2 regions of the Kribbella endophytica genome follow, and region 2 is predicted to be linked to the other one. Evidence: riboswitches for the same ligand, from Rfam matches in the RefSeq annotation. Region 2 holds a riboswitch; the other holds the start of a gene.
The links. Region 2 has a riboswitch for S-adenosylmethionine ahead of ACYVIO_RS23165 (aminotransferase class V-fold PLP-dependent enzyme). Riboswitches for the same ligand answer to the same signal wherever they lie in the genome.
Positions count from the first base shown of each region.

Region 1: another riboswitch for S-adenosylmethionine. It lies ahead of thrC (threonine synthase); the one in region 2 lies ahead of ACYVIO_RS23165 (aminotransferase class V-fold PLP-dependent enzyme).

Region 1 covers NZ_BAAGUR010000001.1:2,695,570-2,704,725, reverse strand. The annotation lists gene ACYVIO_RS12935 (PspC domain-containing protein) at 1-127, shown strand, start outside; gene ACYVIO_RS12930 (hypothetical protein) at 124-303, shown strand; gene ACYVIO_RS12925 (Cmx/CmrA family chloramphenicol efflux MFS transporter) at 590-1,735, shown strand; gene ACYVIO_RS12920 (cold shock domain-containing protein) at 1,911-2,111, shown strand; gene ACYVIO_RS12915 (L-histidine N(alpha)-methyltransferase) at 2,239-3,384, shown strand; gene ACYVIO_RS12910 (hypothetical protein) at 3,381-4,187, shown strand; gene ACYVIO_RS12905 (zinc-binding dehydrogenase) at 4,170-5,207, opposite strand; gene ACYVIO_RS12900 (GNAT family N-acetyltransferase) at 5,263-5,694, shown strand; gene ACYVIO_RS12895 (ubiquitin-like small modifier protein 1) at 5,746-6,024, opposite strand; gene thrC (threonine synthase) at 6,021-7,286, opposite strand; SAM riboswitch class I at 7,298-7,438, opposite strand; gene ACYVIO_RS12885 (helix-turn-helix domain-containing protein) at 7,504-8,469, opposite strand; gene ACYVIO_RS12880 (hypothetical protein) at 8,540-8,737, shown strand; gene ACYVIO_RS12875 (cation:proton antiporter) at 8,804-9,156, opposite strand, start outside.
Region 2 covers NZ_BAAGUR010000002.1:1,005,896-1,015,051, reverse strand. The annotation lists gene ACYVIO_RS23190 (hypothetical protein) at 1-354, opposite strand, end outside; gene ACYVIO_RS23185 (FtsK/SpoIIIE family DNA translocase) at 1,107-3,728, opposite strand; gene ACYVIO_RS23180 (hypothetical protein) at 4,208-5,311, shown strand; gene ACYVIO_RS23175 (DUF4184 family protein) at 5,312-6,082, opposite strand; gene ACYVIO_RS23170 (DinB family protein) at 6,134-6,649, opposite strand; SAM riboswitch class IV at 6,779-6,892, shown strand; gene ACYVIO_RS23165 (aminotransferase class V-fold PLP-dependent enzyme) at 6,908-8,272, shown strand; gene ACYVIO_RS23160 (prolyl oligopeptidase family serine peptidase) at 8,330-9,156, opposite strand, start outside.

The DNA of each region.
Region 1 (9,156 bases), on a different contig from region 2:
GCGCGAAGGCGGCCACGACGCGAAGGTCACGCTCAACGACCTCGGCGCCGACGGCAAGGCCGGCCCGTCGAAGGTCGTGATCGACGCACAGCTCAAACTCGGCAGCATCACAGTGGAGCGCGGATGAGGAAGACGAAGGCGGACGTCCCCGGCGTCATCACCGGCACCGTCCTGACCGGCGCCGCGGCCATCTACCTGCTCAACGAGGAAGGCCTGGTCCAGACCGACGACCTCGGCCTGACCGCCGCCCTCCTCCTGGTGATCGCCGGAGCAGTAGGCCTCGCCGCCTCCCGCCGCAGCTGACCGGCGCAGTAGGCCTCGCCGCCTCCCGCCGCAGTTGACCGGCGCCGTTGCTTCAAGTAGTCGCCCCCGCCGCGGTTAATCCTTTGCCGCGGCGGGATCCGCGCTTCTAGGCTTCGAGCCGTGTCCACCCCCGAGGCCGACAGAGGCTAGCCACCGACTGTTCGGTGGCTGATCCGCCTCCCCGCACCAGGTGCGGGTCTTCAGCCTGTCCCGGGCCGTCGGCGATGTGTTCTCTCGCGCGGCAGCTCTCGCCGCGTCCATCGCTCTCGTGGTCGTGGAGTCCTCGATGCCTTTTCTGCTGTACCTGCTCGCCCTCGCCGTGTTCGCCCAGGCGACCTCCGAGTTCATGCTCTCCGGGCTCACCCCGGAGATCGCCGCCGATCTCTCCGTCTCGATTCCCACCGCCGGCTGGCTCACGTCGGCGTTCGCGCTCGGCATGGTCGTCGGCGCACCGGCGATCGCCGTCCTCGGCCGGCGCTGGCCGCGGCGCCTCACGCTGCTGTCGACGCTGACCGTCTTCCTGCTCGCCCACATCGTCGGTGCTTTGGCCGACGACTTCACCGTCCTGCTGATCACCCGCCTGGTCGCGGCGCTGGCCAACGCCGGCTTCCTCGCCGTCGCGCTGGCGACCGCGTCCACGCTGGTGGAGGCCAAGGGCCGGGCGACCGCCGTACTGCTGGCCGGTACGACGCTCGCCTGCATCGCCGGCGTACCGGCCGGAGCCTGGCTCGGCCAGCACCTCGGCTGGCGCTCCGCGTTCTGGGCCGTCGCGCTGATCTGCCTGCCCGCGCTGGTCGCGATCTTCCGGTCGATCCCGCGCGCCGACGCCACGCAACCGCCGGTCACGCGGCTCCGACCGTCCACACGACTTGTCGTGCTCCTCGCGCTCGGCGCATTGGTGAACGGAGCAACGTTCTGCACCTTCACCTACCTCGCCCCGATCCTCACCGACGTCACCGGCCTCGACCGCTCGTGGATCCCCGCGCTGCTGATGCTGTTCGGCCTGGGCTCCTTCGCGGGCGTCACGCTCGCCGGCCGGTACGCCGACCGCCGGGCGCACGGCGTACTGGCCGCTGCCGGTGCAGCACTCCTGCTGGGCTGGTGTCTGTTCGCCTGGTCAGCCCACCTGACCGCCGCCGCTGTCGCGCTCGTCTTCGTGCAAGGCCTGCTGTCGTTCGCGGTCGGATCGTCGCTGATCTCCCTCGCCCTGTACGCCGGGGCGGAGTCGCCCGTACTGGCCGGCGGCCTGGCCACCGCGGCGCTCAACGTGGGCGCCGTACTGGGCCCGGTTGCAGGCGGCATCGGCATCACCCTGACCGGCGACCGAGCACCTCTGTGGTGCAGCGCGTTGCTGGTCGCCGGTGCGCTCGCCGTCGCTGCTGCCGCGCGGATTCTCGCGCGCACAGAAGAAGGTGCTGCTGCGATGCGCTGACGGTTCACGGTGGACCGGTCCGGCGGCTGAGCGGGCGCGAGGCACGAGACCGGTCCGGCGTACGGGACGGGGTTCGGCTAGTCTGGTGGACCGCTCGGCACGGCCGGACTCCGGCTGACGGGCACCGGAGGGGCCCGAGTGCAGCGGGTCCCGTTGAGGGTCACGGGAGTTTCCAATGGTGCGCGGCACCGTGAAGTGGTTCAACGCCGACAAGGGCTACGGGTTCCTGGCGGCCGAAGGACAGGACGACGTGTTCGTCCACTGGAGCCGGATCGTCTCCGACGGGTACAAGACCCTCGAGGACGGCCAGCAGGTCGAGTTCGAGGTCGTCGACGGCCCCAAGGGCCGCGAGGCCGACACGGTCACCCCGGTCTGACCGGGCATCATCCCGAGCAGCTGAGCACACCGGCCCGCTCCCGCGACGCGGGAGCGGGTTTCCGGACTGCGGGGGTCGGCGGCAACCGATAACCTGAGCGCCCACGCCTTTGGGAGGGGTTGCCGCGGTGAGCGAGCCGGTGCACGTGATCAGGAAGCTCGAGAAAGCGCTGGTCGACGACGACTTCTCCTGGTCGTTGCTGCTGGTCGGTGAGGACCAGACCGACAAGCTGGCCACGCTGACCGGCGACCTGCGCGGCCCGTACTCGACCACCGGGGATGGCAAGCAGATCACGTCCGGCTTCTCGTACTGGGGTATCGGCCCGACGATCGCCTGGGCGAACGCGACCAACGACCCGTTCTACCTGGTGATGAAGGCCGGCGCCGAGTCGTTCCAGCGGCACTGGCGTCAGGTCCGGCCGCACGTCGACCACGGCGGGTTCCACTTCGTCAGTCTCGGTGTCGGGACCGGCGTCAAGGACCGCACGATCGTGGCCGACCTGCACCGGTACAACCCGGACATGTTCTACATCCCGGTCGACATGAGCTCGGAGATGCTCCGGCTGGGCACGCTCGAACCGGTCCGCGGCGCGGGCTTCCCGATGGCGCAGGTGCTGCCGGTCCAGCTGGACTTCTCGATCGCGGACAACGTCGAGCAGCTCGGGCAGATGCTGGCCAAGCTCGTCGGCGACGAGCCGTTGCTGTACGGGCTGACCGGCAACACGCTGGCCAACTTCGAGAGCGACCTGGAACTGCTGCAGACGCTCACCAAGGTGCTGCGTCCGCAGGACCGGCTGCTGCTCGAGGTCGCCAGTACGAACGTGCTGAACGCGGAGACGGCGAAGGAGGCCGCCGAGGAGTACCACCAGACGCGGGCCTTCGCGGAGTTCGTCACCAGCGCGCTGCGGTACAACACCGACCTGCGGATCGAGCTGGACAACCTCGACTTCCGCGGCGAGGTCGAGGACGACGACGCGCTGCTGGTGAAGATCGTCTGGCAGAACAACACCCCCGACCAGATCGTGATGGGTCTGCCCGACCACACGGCCGTCCCGCTCGACAAGGGCGACACGATCTTGCTCTACACCACCCGCAAGTTCTCCACCGATCGCCTGAAGAAGCTCACGTCGGCCTGCGAGCTCACCCCGGTCGAGCACGCCCGCTCCCGCTTCCGCCGCACCCGCCGCCCGAGCCCCTTCGGCCTCGACCTGATCCTGCTCGCCCCCGGCACCGCCCCCACCACCAGCTCCCTGGCCGACGACATCTGGCGATGAGCACCCCATCCGGTACGCCGGGAAGCCCCGGCGCCGAGCGAAGCGAGGGCGGGCGCGGAGCCTCCCGCCCTCAAGTACCGGCCACCGACAAGAGCACCGCACCTGACGCACCGGCGGGTGACAAGCGGATCAGCGCCCCCGAGCGTCGCATCGCCACCGCGCGCCTGCGCGTCCTCGGGCGCCTGCGCAAACTCACCAAAGCGTTGCCCGAGGCAACCAACCGGACCACCTGGGCGGCGTACCGCCGTACCGTCGTCTCGGTCGTCAGCTACGGCCTCCTGGCCGTCGCGTTCGTGCTCGGCGTGATCTGGTTCTTCAAGCCCGACAACAGCCGCTGGGAACCGGCGGTCAACTCACTCACCCTGATCGCCGGCCTGACCGGCATCTTCGTCGAACGCCTCACCGCCGCCGCCGAACGCCGCAGCGAGGTCCTCCGCGCCGTCGCCGAGGAACTGCAGGAGAACACCAACCTCCTCGCCGACGAACGCTTCTCACCCACCCCACCGAGCCACCGCCAGGTCTACCCCCGCCTCGTCGTCTCGGCGGTCGACCTCGCGCTCGTCTCCGGTGCCCTCGGCCTGCACCGCGACGCCGAGCTCGTCGGCCTGCTGCACCGCTGGCGCGACACCGTGCACCTGTTCAACCGCCGCCTCGACCTCACCGAGATCAGCACGTTCTCGAGCACGATCACCAGCGCCGAGCTCGCCGCGTTCCATCGTGCGCTCAACCACGAGAACAGCTACTTCGCGACCACACGCCAGATGCTCGAGACGCTGCTCGCCCGTCTACCCAAGGACGCCTGACGGCCGGATCACCGTCACACCCGCCGGCGTACCGGCCGACAACTCGTCGAGAGCAGCCGGTACGTCGTCCAGTGTGATCGTCCGCGTCACCAGATCAGCAGGCTTCAGTACGCCGGACGCCACCAGCTCCAGCATCTCCGGGTAGGTGTGCGCCGCCATCCCGTGGCTGCCCAGCCACTGCAGCTCCTGCCCGATCACCCGCGACACATCCAGCTGTACGCCGTCCGGCAGCAGCCCGACCTGCAGATGCCGTCCCCGCGGCCGCAGTACCCGCAACGCCTGCTGCACGATCTCGTTGGACCCGAGCGCATCCATCGTCACCCTCGCGCCGCCGCCGGTCAGCTCCCGGATCTCCTCCTCAGCCTTCGGCCCCGCGACCACGGTCTCCGCAGCGCCGTACTTCCGCGCCAGCTCCAACGCCCCAGGATTGGTGTCCACGGCAACCACCCGGGCCCCGAGCGCCGCCGCGATCATCACCGCCGACAGGCCCACACCCCCGCACCCGAACACCACGACGTCCTCGCCCGCCTGCACCTTCCCCACCTGATGCACCGCCCGGAACGAGGTCGCGAACCGGCACCCCAACCCCGCCGCCGTGTCGAACGACATCCCGTCCGGCAACCGCACCAGGTTCACCGCGGCGAACGGCAGAGCGACGTACTCCGCGAACGATCCCCAGTAGTTGAACCCGGGCTGCAGCTGGTTGGGGCAGACCTGGTGGTTCCCCTCCAAGCACTGCTCACACTCCCCACACGCGCAGATGAACGGTGTCGTCACCCGATCCCCGACGGCCCACCCCTGCACCCCGTCGCCCACCGCGGCAATCGTCCCCGCCACCTCGTGCCCCGGCACATGCGGCAGCACGATGTCCGAGTCGTGCCCCTGCCACCCGTGCCAGTCACTGCGGCACAACCCGGTCGACTCGACCTTCAGCACCACCCCACCCGCAGCAACCTCAGGCTCCGCAACCTCTTGCACCGTAGGCAGTACGCCGTACCGCTCAACCACAATCGCTCGCATCCCGCCATCCTCAGCGACAACGCCCCTGACCGCCACCCGGCCCTAGGATCACCTCATGTTCCGAACAGCCGGTCCCGGTGACTTCGAGGCGATTGCCGGGCTCTACCAGCAGCTGCATCCGGACGAGCCGCTTTTGACGGACCGTTCGGGGTTCGACCGGATCATCGCCTCGGAGTCGTTCCGGTTGTGGGTGCTCGAGGTGGACGGCGACGTGGTCGCGACGACGTACCTGAATCTTGTCCCGAACCTCACGCGCGGCAGCAGGCCGTACGCCGTGGTCGAGAACGTGGTCGTCGACAAGAGCCGGCGCGGGACCGGGCTGGGCAAGCAGGTCATGGCCGGCACGCTGCAGGCCGCCTGGGACGCCGGGTGCTACAAGGTGATGCTGATGACCGGCTCGAAGCGTGAGTCCACGCACGCGTTCTACCGCGCGTGCGGGTTCCGCGACGACGTGAAGCAGGCGTTCCAGGCCCGACCACCGGCCTAGAAACACCGAAGCACCCCTCCGATCGAGGGGTGCTTCAGCGGAAAGAAGTGTTCAGCAGCCGCCGGCAACGGCTGGGATGATCGAGACCTGCCCGCCGTCCTTGATCGCCGTCTGCAGACCCTCGGAGAAGCGCACGTCGTCGTTGTCGACGTACACGTTGACGAAGCGGCGCAGCTCGCCCGCGTCGTCCAGCACCCGGCTCTTGATGCCCGGGTACGACGAGTCGAGCGACTCCAGCACCTCGCTCAGGGTCGAGCCTTCGACGGAGACCTCGGACGCGCCCTGGGTGTAGGGCCGCAGGATGGTCGGGACGCGGACACTGACGCTCACTGCAGACCTGCCTTCACGAAGGCGTCGTACGACGCGGGAATGGTCACCTTCGGGCCGACCCGGTCGGCCACCGCGTCGAGCGTCTTCAGCCCGTCGCCGGAGTTGATGATCACGGTCTCGGCCTCGGGGTCGAGCTGCCCGGTCTCGATCAGCTTCTTCAGCGTCGCGACGGTCACCCCGCCCGCCGTCTCGGTGAAGATGCCCTCGGTCCGGGCCAGCAACTGGATGCCCTCGACGACCTCTTCGTCGCTGACGTCCTCGATCACACCACCGGTACGCCGGGCGACGTCGAGCACGTACGGCCCGTCGGCCGGGTTGCCGATCGCCAGCGACTTCGCGATGGTGTCCGGCTTGACCGGCTTGACCACGTCGTGGCCGTCGCGGAACGCCTGCGCCACCGGCGAGCAGCCGGTCGCCTGCGCGCCGTAGATCTTGTAGTCGGTCGCGTCGACCAGGCCCAGCTTGCCGAGCTCGGTGAAGCCCTTGTCGATCTTGGTGAGCTGCGAACCGGACGCGACCGGGATCACGACCTGCTGCGGGATCCGCCAGCCGAGCTGCTCGGCGATCTCGAACGCCAGCGTCTTGGAGCCCTCGGAGTAGTACGGCCGGACGTTGACGTTGACGAAGGCCCAGCCCTCCTCCTCACCGGCGATCTCGGAGGCGAGCTTGTTCACGTCGTCGTAGTTGCCCTCGACGGCGACCAGAGTCCCGCCGTACACGGCGGTGGTGATGATCTTGGGGCGCTCGAGGTCCTTCGGGATGAAGACGACCGAGCGGATGCCGGCGCGAGCGGCGGCCGCGGCGACGGCGTTGGCCAGGTTGCCGGTGGAGGGGCAGGCGAAGACCTTCATGCCCAGCTCACGGGTGGCGCTCAGGGCACTCGCGACCACACGGTCCTTGAAGGAGTGCGTGGGGTTGCCCGAGTCGTCCTTCACCCAGAGCTTGCGCAGTCCCAGCTCGCGGGCCAGGTTCCCTGCGTCGATCAGCCGGGTGTAGCCCGGCTCGGTGTTCGGGTAGCTGGCCACGTCGACGGGGACGGGCAGCAGCGGCTGGTAGCGCCAGATGTTCTTGGGGCCGGCCTCGATCTGTTCGCGGGTGATCGTCGGGAACTCGTACCCGACCTCCAGCGGACCGAAGCACTCCATACACGCGTAGAACGGGCCGAGCTCGGACTTCGCGCCGCAGGCACGGCAGCTGAGGTGCGTACCGTTGCCGAAGGCCCCTTCACGGATCGTGTGCGGGGTGGTGGCGGTCTGGCTCATGGAGAGGTTCCTCCTCATCTTCCCCGGGCGCCGGATCTCGGCGTGGGACGGATTTGGCACCGGTCCGCCGCGAGCACCCCAGGACGGGGCCTCCACGGGGAGGGTTGCCGGGACTTCAACGGGCCGTTTCCCTCAGTCCCTCTGGATGAGCAGGTTCGAGGTTACCCAATCGGGTCCATATTGTGTCCTGTGATCCCACTATTCGAGACGTCGGATCTCAGTTCGTACGACGCTCGCGGAAGGTCTTCCGGTACGCCGAGGGCGACGTCTTCACACTCCTGGCGAAGTGGTGCCGGAACGTCACCGGCGTCGCGAACCCGGCCGCCAGCGCGATCTCCTCGACCGGCGCGTCCCCGGTCTCCAGCATCGCGAGCGCGGCCTGGATCCGCTGGGCGATCAGCCACTTGGCCGGCGTCGTACCGGTCTCGCGGGTGAAGTGCCGCAGGTAGGTCCGCGGCGACAGCCCGGCCTCGCGCGCGAGATCTGGTACGCCGATCGGCTCAGCCAGGTGCTCGAGCGCCCAGCCGAGGCTGCGCGCGACCGGCGCGTCGACGGGGTCGGGTGGCATCGGGGACTCGATGTACTGCGCCTGCCCGCCTGATCGGTAGGGCTGGATCACCAGGCGGCGAGCGACCGCGTTCGCGACGGCGGCGCCGAGGTCCTTGCGGACGAGATGCAGCGCGAGGTCGAGACCGGCGGCACAGCCGGCGCTGGTGAGGACGTCGCCTTCGTCGGTGTAGAGCGGCTCGGGGTCGACGAGGATCGCCGGGTAGCGCTCGCGCAGTTGGCCGGCGTACCGCCAGTGCGTGGTCGCGCGGCGGCCGTCGAGAAGTCCGGCGGCGGCCAGGGCGAAGGCGCCGGAGCAGATCGAGACGATCCGGGCACCGCTCTGGTGTGCGCGTTGCAGAGCCTCGATGAGCTGGGGGGAGATGACCTCGGTCGGGTCTTTGACGCTCGGCACGACGACGGTGTCGGCGGCGGCGAACTCGTCCAGCCCGTACGGCGTGGAGAGCGTCGCGCCACCGATCACGCGGACCGGGTCGGGGGTCTCGGTGCAGATCTTCAGGTCGTACCAGGGCTCGTCGATGTCGGGCCACGTCAGGCCGAACACCTCGATCACGATGCTGGTCTCGAACGCGGTCATCTCGTCGTACGCGAGCACGGAGACGGTTCGTTGCGGCATGTCTAAATCTTAGCGGTCGGCGTCTTCTACGCCACTTCTGCGGCGGCGCCGAGGCTCGGAGGATGGAGTCATGTTCGAGAAGCTGAAGGATTTCGTTGCTGGGATCAACGCCGCGTCGGCCGTCCGGCACGGGGTTGAACCGCCTGCTCGGACGCGCAACCGCCCGGCACCGGCGTACGGGCCGGCTCCGCGGGTGCGCGGGCGAGTGCCGCGGGACCGCGGCCAAGCGTCGCGGTGCAGACTCGTCGTCCCCGACGTGCACCACTGACCAACTTCGCCGGCCACGCGTGTCGCCGCCGTCGGCCCGGAGGTTGGCCGGTGCTGCACGTCGGGCTCAGGCCTCGCGGCGGCGTTCGAGCATTCGCATCAGCGGGGTCGCCGCGATGCCGTGTACAACCACGCTGAGCACGACGGTGAACCCGACTGTCGCCCACAGCCAGGGCAGGTCGTCGGCAAAGTCCGACCCGGCGTACGCGAGGTAGAAGATCGAGCCCACGCCGCGGACGCCGAACGACGCGGCGACCCAGCGCTCGGAGCGGCGCATCGGGGTCTTGTGGAGGCTGAGCCAGGCGGTCAGCGGGCGGATGACGAGAATCAGCAGACCGCCGAGCGCGATGCCGGTCAGGTCGAGAGGCTTCAGCAGCCCGCCCGTCACGGCGACGCCGAGCAGCATCAGGATTCCCCAGG
Region 2 (9,156 bases):
GAGCATGTCCCCGACGGTCAGAGCGCGGGCACAGACCACGGCGAGCGCGGCGAACGCAGCCGCGGCGAACCAGCGCAGGACGCCGGTCGGCGAGGTCGACGCGGAGGTCGCGAAGCCGATCGCCACCAGGGCGGCGCCAATCGCGATACCGCCGTGGACTTTCTGCGAGGAGCGGACGGTGAACTCCTGCAGCAGTTCCTCGGGTTCGACGTCGAACTCCTCGACCTCGAACTGCGTGTCGTGCACCGATGCCTCACCCTCGTACGCCGGGACGTCGCCCGGGGCTTCCAACTGCTCGTCGTGCACCGGCGCTGCCTCTCGGGCCTCGACAGGGGTCTCGTTGCGGACTCGCACTGGGCCTCCTCGCGACCCACTCGACGCCTGCGCGCCAACCAGGGTCAGGCTCGGAGCCTCACCAACCGCGAAGCCGACGGGGGCTTCAGCAATCGGGGCACTCGGCCGGGTCTGGGGGCGCTGGGAGTCCGGCCGGGTGCGGGAGGCCTGGGTATCGGGCCGAGCCCGGGAGGCGTGCGAGTCCGGCTTGGTGCCACTCGGTGCCTGGGAGTCAGCGACGTTCACGGGTGCTGGCGCCTGGGCTGCGCGGGCCGGGGAGCCTCGGCGTGAGCTGCGTCGGGATGGTGAAAGGTTTGCCTCGACGGGGACCGGCCTCAGCGCAGTTGGCGAGCCGGGGACGCCCGCAGGTACGGGGTTGAAGGCGACCTGGGGATCCGAGACGCCTGCTGACACGGGGTCAGAGGCAGTTTGGGGATCGGCAACGCCGGCAGGCCCGGCGGGAGGGGCGGTCTCCGAGGTGGGGATGACCTGAGGGTTCGGGGAACTCTGCTGGGCATTCCGGCCGGCAGGCGATGTGTCGGTGCCGCGACCAGCGGATACCTGCTGGGTCCCTCGGTTCGAGGGGCCCTCGCGGACTGCGCGGCGGGATGACGGCGCTTCTGTCGGGGTGTGGGCCGAGGGCGCCGGGGTGGTGCTGCGCTTGGGGGCTGCTGGGATGGGCTGGGCGCTGCGGCCGTGGGGGTGGAGTTCGGGGGCGGCGGGGGTGGTGGGGTCGGACGGCTCACGGGGGATGGTGGTTGGGGCCGGCACGGTCACTCTCCTCGCAGGGTGGCGACGAAGTCCTCTAGGTCATCGGGTTTGACCAGGACGTCTCGGGCCTTGGAGCCCTCGCTCGGCCCGACCACTCCCCGGCTCTCCAGGATGTCCATCAGGCGGCCCGCCTTGGCGAAACCGACCCGGAGCTTGCGCTGCAGCATCGACGTGGAACCGAACTGGGTGGAGACGATGAGCTCGGCGGCCTGGACGACCAGGTCGAGGTCGTCGCCGATCTCGTCGTCGAGGTCCTTGCTCGGACCGGCCACGGCCGTGACGTCCTCGCGGTACGTCGGCTGCAGCTGCTCCTTGCAGTGCTCGACGACGGCCTGGATCTCGTGCTCGGTGACCCAGGCGCCCTGGATACGCATCGGCTTGCTCGCGCCCATCGGCAGGAACAGACCGTCACCCTGGCCGACCAGCTTCTCCGCGCCGGGCTGGTCCAGGATGACCCGGCTGTCGGCCAGCGACGAGGTCGCGAACGCCAGCCGGGACGGAACGTTGGCCTTGATCAGACCGGTCACGACGTCCACCGACGGCCGCTGGGTGGCGAGCACCAGGTGGATACCGGCCGCACGGGCCAGCTGGGTGATCCGGACGATCGAGTCCTCGACGTCGCGCGGGGCGACCATCATCAGGTCGGCGAGCTCGTCGACGATCACCAGCAGGTACGGGTACGGCGTGAGGACGCGCTCGCTGCCCGGCGGCGGCTTCACCTTGCCGGCGCGGACGGCCTTGTTGAAGTCGTCGACGTGCCGGTAGCCGAAGGCCGCGAGGTCGTCGTACCGCATGTCCATCTCGCGGACGACCCACTGCAGCGCCTCGGCCGCCTTCTTGGCGTTGGTGATGATCGGCGTGATCAGGTGCGGGATGCCCTCGTAGCTGTTCAGCTCGACCCGTTTGGGGTCGACCAGGATCATCCGTACCTCGTCGGGCGTGGACCGCATCAGGACCGAGGTGATCAGCGAGTTCACGAACACCGACTTGCCCGAACCGGTCGCACCCGCGACCAGCAGGTGCGGCATCTTCGCCATGTTCGCGACCACGAAGCCGCCCTCGACGTCCTTGCCCAGGCCGGCCACCATCGGGTGGTGGTCGTTGCGCGCGTTCGCCGAGCGGATCACGTCGCCGAGGCTGACGATCTCCTTGTCGGTGTTCGGGATCTCGATACCGATCGCGGACTTGCCGGGGATCGGGGACAGGATCCGTACGTCGGCCGAGGCCACGGCGTACGCGATGTTCTTCGACAGCGCGGTGACCTTCTCGACCTTCACCGCGGAGCCGAGCTCGACCTCGTACCGGGTGACGGTCGGGCCGCGGGTGTACCCGGTGACCTGGGCGTCGATGCCGAACTGGTCGAACACCTCGGTCAGCCGGTCGACCACCGCGTCGGACGCCTTGGTCCGGGCCTTGTGCACCGAACCCGGCTTCAGCATGTTGCCGTCGGGCAACGTGTAGGTGATGTCGCCGGACAGGCTGAGCTGCTCGACGCGTTGCGGCAGCGGTGTGTGCGGCGGCGGTTCGGGCGCGGAGTCGCCCTTGCCCGACTTCGCCGGGGCGGCAGCCGCGGCGGCCGAGGCGGCGATCGGGTCCGCGGCGTCGCCGTCGACGTCGTACGGGTCGTCCTCCTCGACCGGCGGCTTGGCCTTGCGGCCGCGCTTGGAGAGCTCGCGACCCTCCAGCACCGGCGAGTCGTACGGCTTGATCGTCGGGTCGCCGTCGTCGAGCGCGGCCTTCGACCTGCGCTCCTTGCGGGTCAGCCGGACGGTGTCGTCGGTGCTCGGCTGCGCGGACGGCGCGTCGGCGGGGATCTCGGTCCTGCCGAGCAGTACGTCGAACGCAGCGCGGACGCGGAGCGGGATGGCGTAGATCGGCGTCCCGGTGACGACCAGCGCGCCGAAGACCGACAGCAGCACCAGCAGCGGTGAGGCGACGTACGACGTCAGCAGGTCGGACAGCAGCGACGAGACGACGTATCCGATCGCACCGCCGGCCTCTTGGAGCGGCATGTCGCCGTCCTGGCTCGGGCGCGGGATGCCGTGGGCGATGTGGACCAGGCCGAGGATGCCGAGTGAGATCGCCGTCCAGCCGATCACCTGGCGTCCCGCCGGGCCGTTGCGGTCCGGGTGACGCAGGGTGCGCAGCGCGATGAACAGGAGCATCAGCGGCACGGCCCAGCCGAGCATGCCGACGCTGCCGCTGACGACCGTGCGGATCGCGTTGCCGACCGCGCCGGGCAGGGTCCACCAGATCGCGGCCGCGACGATCACGGCCAGCCCGATCAGGCCGAGGCCGGCGCCGTCGCGGCGGTGCGCGGGATCGAGGTCGCGGGCGCCGTTGCCGACGCCGCGCACGATGCTGCCGAGCAGGTGGGCGAAGCCGAGCCACAGCTTCACCAGCCCGCGGCCGATGGCGATCATCGCGGCCGCGAACGGGCCTGCTCCCCCGCCGGATTTGGGCGTGCTGGTCCGCGCGGCGGTGCTACCACCGCGCTTCGCGCTCTGCCCACGCTTCTGGGCGCCTGACGGACGGGAGCGTCCACCGGCTGCCGAACGCGCCGTACTCGGGCGCTTGGCTGCCGACTTCTGCGCCCGCGCCGGGGAAGACGTGCGGGTCGCCATGTCTAGCAGGCTACCCCGAGGACCACTCGAGTCACACGTGTCACACGCCGGTCACGCTGCCCCATCCGTCGCGTCACAGCGCAGCTCTCCCACCGGTGGGGAGGAGGGAAGCAGGAAGAAATGAGGAAGAGAGGGAGGAGGGAGGAGGGAGGAGGGAGGAGGGTGGAGGCCGGGGGCGGGGCCGGAGCCGGGAGGCTGGAGCCGGAGCCGGGGGCCAGGAGGCGAGGGCCGGGGGCCGCGGTCCGGAGGCGGGGGCGGAGGGCGGAGGCGGAGGGCGGAGGCGGAGGCGGAGGCGGAGGCGGAGGGAGAGAGGGCCGAGGCCGAAGGCTCACCCCAGCAGGGTCAGGCAGGGCGGAAGGCCGTCCGTGTAGCGTCGTTCGGCGGGGCGGTTCGCAGGCAAAAGCTGGTCGCGGGCGAACCAAATGGGCGTGGCGGGCATCCGACCTGGCGGGGGTCGAGACGAAGGTGGGCGTACCGAGGTGAAGAACGTACGAGTTCGGCTGATCATGCTGGTGGCCGGACTGACGGTGGCGGCGGTGACCGCGGGTGCCACGCTGGCGGTCCGGAGGGTTCCGCACGACAGTGTCAGTGCCGCCGGTCCGCTCAGCGGGACGCCGTCGGCCTCAGCGTCGACGCCCACCGACGTGAAGGTCGACCTCGCCAAGCTCCCCCTTGGCCAGCTGCCGCAGATGGCTTTTCTGGTCGACCGCGTCGTACGCGGCGGCACCGGCCCGGTCGCGACTGTGCCAGGCAAGGAGCCGATCCAGCAGGTCGTGCGCTTCGGCGGCGGTCTGCTCGCGATCCTCGAGACCGGCGACGTGACGACCGAGCTCCGGCGGGTCGAGCCGTACTCCGAGGCGTTCAGTCCCGGTCGGGTCGCCAATGTGAGCAGCCTGGTGGCGTCGGCCGAGGAGGACCTCGCCGCGTACGCCGTGGCCGGCCAGAGCGCGATCTACTGGGTCGACTCGCGGGACTCCGAGCTGGTCCAGCGGTCGTTGAAGCGGCCGGAGTACGGGCGCACGCAGGTGCTCGCCGTACGCGGTGATCTCGTCTACTTCAGTGCCGAGGGCAAGGGATACCCGGCGCCGGAGACGTACTACCGGTGGGACTCCAAGTCCGGGAAGGTGACGGCGATCAAGACCGTCCACGGGCTCGAGGGGCTCAACACGGCAGGCACCGCAGCGGCCGACTTCATCAGCGGTGCGGCCCAGACCTTCTGCAGCGCGGTCACCGAGCTCGAGACCGGCAAGCGGCGGTTCCGGACCTGTGACTACTCGCTGGACGGGTTCACGCCTGACGACCGGACCGTTGTGGCGAGCGAGGACTTTCGTGGCAGCGGGGCCGAGGAGTTCACCGCGGCGCTGGACGCGAACTCTGGCCACGTACGGCGGCAGTGGGTGGGCGTCCAGTTCGTGATGGCGGTGGCCGAGGACGACGACCACCTGCTGATGGTGGTCGATACCGGGGAGGACACTCCGGTCGGCATCATCCGGTGCAGCATCGGGACCGGGAAGTGCGAGGTAGCACTGCCCAGAGACCGCTACGGCCGGAACAACGTGCAGCTGCTCGGCGCCCGGATCTGATCAGGTACGGCGAAGCCGGAGCGCCTGCCAGACCAGCACGTAGAGGACCAGGGCCGCGACGGCACCGGAAGCCAGGCCGGTGAGTGTGAACCGTACGACGGCCTCGCCGACCAGAGCGTCGTCCGAGTCAGCAGAAGCACGGCGTACGGCGACGACGGCGAAGGCGAGCGCCAGGACGCAGGCAGCAGCCAGTACGCCGTACCGGGCAGCAGGCGCGAGGCCGTTCCCGACCGGCCGAGCGGTGGTGCGGCGCCACCAGATCACCAGGTAGATGGCGACAGCTAGTACGCCGCCGATGCTGCTGACGTACTGGAGGACTCGGTTGACGTCCCAGGTCGGTGTGATCGACGTACTGAGGAACGACCAGTGCTGGACGAAGTAGCCGTCGCCGTGGGTGAAGGAGTCCCACACCACGTGGGTCAGGCCGCCGACGAACACCGAGACGACAGTCCAGAGCACACTCAGCCGCTGAGGAGCAGCGAGCCGACCGGCCAGCGACGGCGGAGCCAGCGCGATCAGCGGACGCCGGAGGATCAGCTGGTAGACCAGCAGAGCGAGCAGCGCCAGCAGCGGGTCCAGCCAGAACGCCGAGGTGAACTCGTGCGTGAGGGTCAGCGTGAAGTTCCCGTGGATGTAGCGGGTCGCGAACGTGTAGAGCGGCCCGATGTAGAGCAGGTCGGGCGCGAGCGCGCCGGCCACCAGCGCCGCCGGCACGAACGGGTGCCGCAGCAGCGGGAGGACGGCGGCCGGGTGGGCCAGCGGGAAAGGCACGGCCGCAGCGTAGGCGCTTAGGGGCTCAAAGCAACCGTCGGGGCCGACCGATCAAGCCCCGGTCACACCATCCAGATGCTCGCGCAGCAGGTCGGCATGCCCGCAGTGCCGCGCGTACTCCCCGATCAGATGGATGTAGATCATCCGCAGCGACGATTCCTCGCCCGAGAACGTGAACCGATCGTCCAGCGACCGCCCCGCGGCCGCCTCGTCGGAGAGCTTCCACTCCTCGACCAGAGCCTCGTACGACGCCTGCGCCTCGGCCGCGTCGATCTGCTCGAAGTCCGCGTCCTTGCCGAGCGCCGGATCGAAGACCGGCTCGGCCGGTACGTCGGCGAAGTGGATCCGGAACCAGATCCGCTCGACCTTCCGCGCATGCCTGATCAGGCCCAGCAGCGACAGCGTCGACGGCGGAGCGCTGCGCCGGGCGAGCTGCTCAGGACTCAGGCCCGCGCACTTGTAGAGCAGGGTGTGTCGGTAGAAGTCCAGGTAGCCGGCCAGCAGCTCGCGCTCAGGAGCCACGAGCGATCCGGTCGGCCGTTCGACGGCAGGGGCGGTCCAAGTCATCCGCGCATCCTCTCCGATCGCCCGCCCGGACCGCATCCCAATAAGCCCATCTCACGATGTGGCGGGAAATCTCAGAAAGCGAGATAGCTGCTAGCGCATCCACCGGTCCGTTGCTTATCGTCTTGGGCAGGTCATGAGAGCCAGCGACAAGCCCCGGCTAGCTGGACGGCAACCCTCCACCGCGGTGGGGTGCCCCGGGTGAGGACCAGGCCGTGCGGACACCCCGTTCGGCAAGTGCGGACCACCGGGAGCAGCAGCATGTCGATCCTCTCCATCCTCGAGCCGGCCAACGCCACGGCGACGCGTCAGGCCGTCACCCGGCTCACCACCGGCAGCATCCCCGCCACCGTCGGCGCCGACCTTCTGGTCCCGCTGGCCGACGGCCGGGTCACCGACTACGCCAACTTCGACCACGGCGCCAGCGCGCCGTGTCTGGAGTCGGTACGCCGTGCGGTCGAGGCGGCGCTGCCGTCGTACGCGTCGGTGCACCGCGGCAACGGCTACGCCTCCCGGATCACCACCCAGTGGTACGAGCGGGCCCGCGCCGAGGTGCACTCGTTCGTCGGTGCCCGCGAGGACGACCAGGTGATCTTCACCCGGCAGACCACCGACGCGCTCAACCTGCTCGCCAAGGCACTGCCCGCCGACGCGACCGTGATCGTCTTCGAGTCCGAGCACCACGCGGCCCTCCTGCCCTGGCCGGCCGAGCGGACCGTCCGGCTCGCGGCTCCGTCCACCACTGCCGGTGCCGTCACCGCTGTCGCCGACGCACTGCGCCAAGCGCCGGAGGGCCCGCGGCTGGTCGTCGTGACCGGTGCGAGCAACGTGACCGGCGAGATCTTCCCGATCGCCGAGCTGGCCGCTGTCGCCCGGGCCCACGGCGCCCGCATCTGCCTGGACGCCGCCCAGCTCGCTCCGCACCGCGAGGTCGACATCGCCGAGCTGGACGTCGACTGGGTCGGCCTGTCGGGTCACAAGCTCTACGCCCCGTACGGTGCCGGCGCGCTGATCGGCCGGGCCGACTGGCTCAACGCGGCCGACCCCTACCTGTACGGCGGCGGCGCGACCGCCTCCGTCACCGCCGACGCGACGGTCTGGAACGAGGGCCCGTCCCGCCACGAGGGCGGCTCGCCGAACGTCATCGGCGCGATCGCCCTGGCCGCCGCGTGCGCCGCGATCAGCCAGCACCGCGAGGCGATCGAGCAGCACGAGCGCAGCCTGCTCGCCCGGCTCCGCACCGGCCTGGCCCAGATCGCCGGCGTCACGACGTACGACGTGTTCGGCGCCGACGCCGACCGGGTCGGCACCGTCTGCTTCACCATCGAGGGCATCAGCTCGACGCTGGTGTCCGCGGCGCTGTCGGCCGAGTACGGCATCGGCGTCCGCGACGGCAAGTTCTGTGCGCACCCGCTGGTCGGCCACCTGCTGCAGGACTCCCCCGAGCACGCCACGGCGGTCCGCGCGAGCCTCGGCCTCGGCACGAGCCGCGAGCACGTGGACCGCCTGGTCACCGCGGTTCGCACGCTGGCGACCAAGGGCCTGACCCGGGACTACGAGGAGTCCGCGCACGGCTGCCAGCCGGCCGACGACCCGCGCGACCTCGTGGCTCCCCAGATCTGGTGAACCCCCGCCACTGACCGACGCGCTGAAACGACCTCCCCACCGCTCGGGGAGTCAGCTCTACTCCGGTGAAAGACCTGTGTGGTGAGCGGCGAACGCCAGCAGGTCGGCCCACTCCGAGGCGACCATGGCAGCGGGTTTCCCGAATCCGTGGCCGGTGTCGACCTCGATCCTGCTCAGCACCGGAGCGTCCCCCGCCTGCGCGTGCTGCAGCGCGGCGATGAACTTGTGGCTGTGCAGCGGCACCACCCGGTCGTCGTGGTCACCGGTGACCACGAGCGTGGCCGGGTACGCCGTACCGTCGTGCAGGTTGTGCAGTGGTGAGTAGGCCAGCAGGTCCTCGAACTGGGCCGGGTCGTCGGGCAGACCGTAGTCCGACCCCCAGCCCGCTCCCACTGTGAACAGATGGAAGCGCAGCATGTCCAGTACGCCGACGCCAGGCAGTGCGACGGCGAAGAGGTCCGGCCGCTGCGCCATCACCGCTCCGACCAGCAGGCCGCCGTTGCTGCGGCCGTGCATCGCCAGCTGCGCCGGTGTGGTCACCCCATCAGCCACCAAGTGCTCAGCGACCGCGATGAAGTCGTCGAACACGTTCTGCTTGTTCGCCAGCCGCCCTGCCTCGTGCCACTCGCTGCCGAACTCACCACCGCCCCGCAGGTTGGTGACGACCAGCACTCCCCCAGCAGCCAGCCAGGCCGCCCAGCCCGGCCGGTAATCGGGAAACACCGGGATGCGGAAGCCGCCGTACCCCCACTGCAGCGTCGGCCGCGGCACGTCCAGAGCCAGGTCGCTGCGACTGATCACGTAGTAAGGCACCGAACGGCTGGGCTCAACCCGCCGCTCAACCACAACAGAGGGCGGCGTGTACGACGCACCCGCCGGCACCA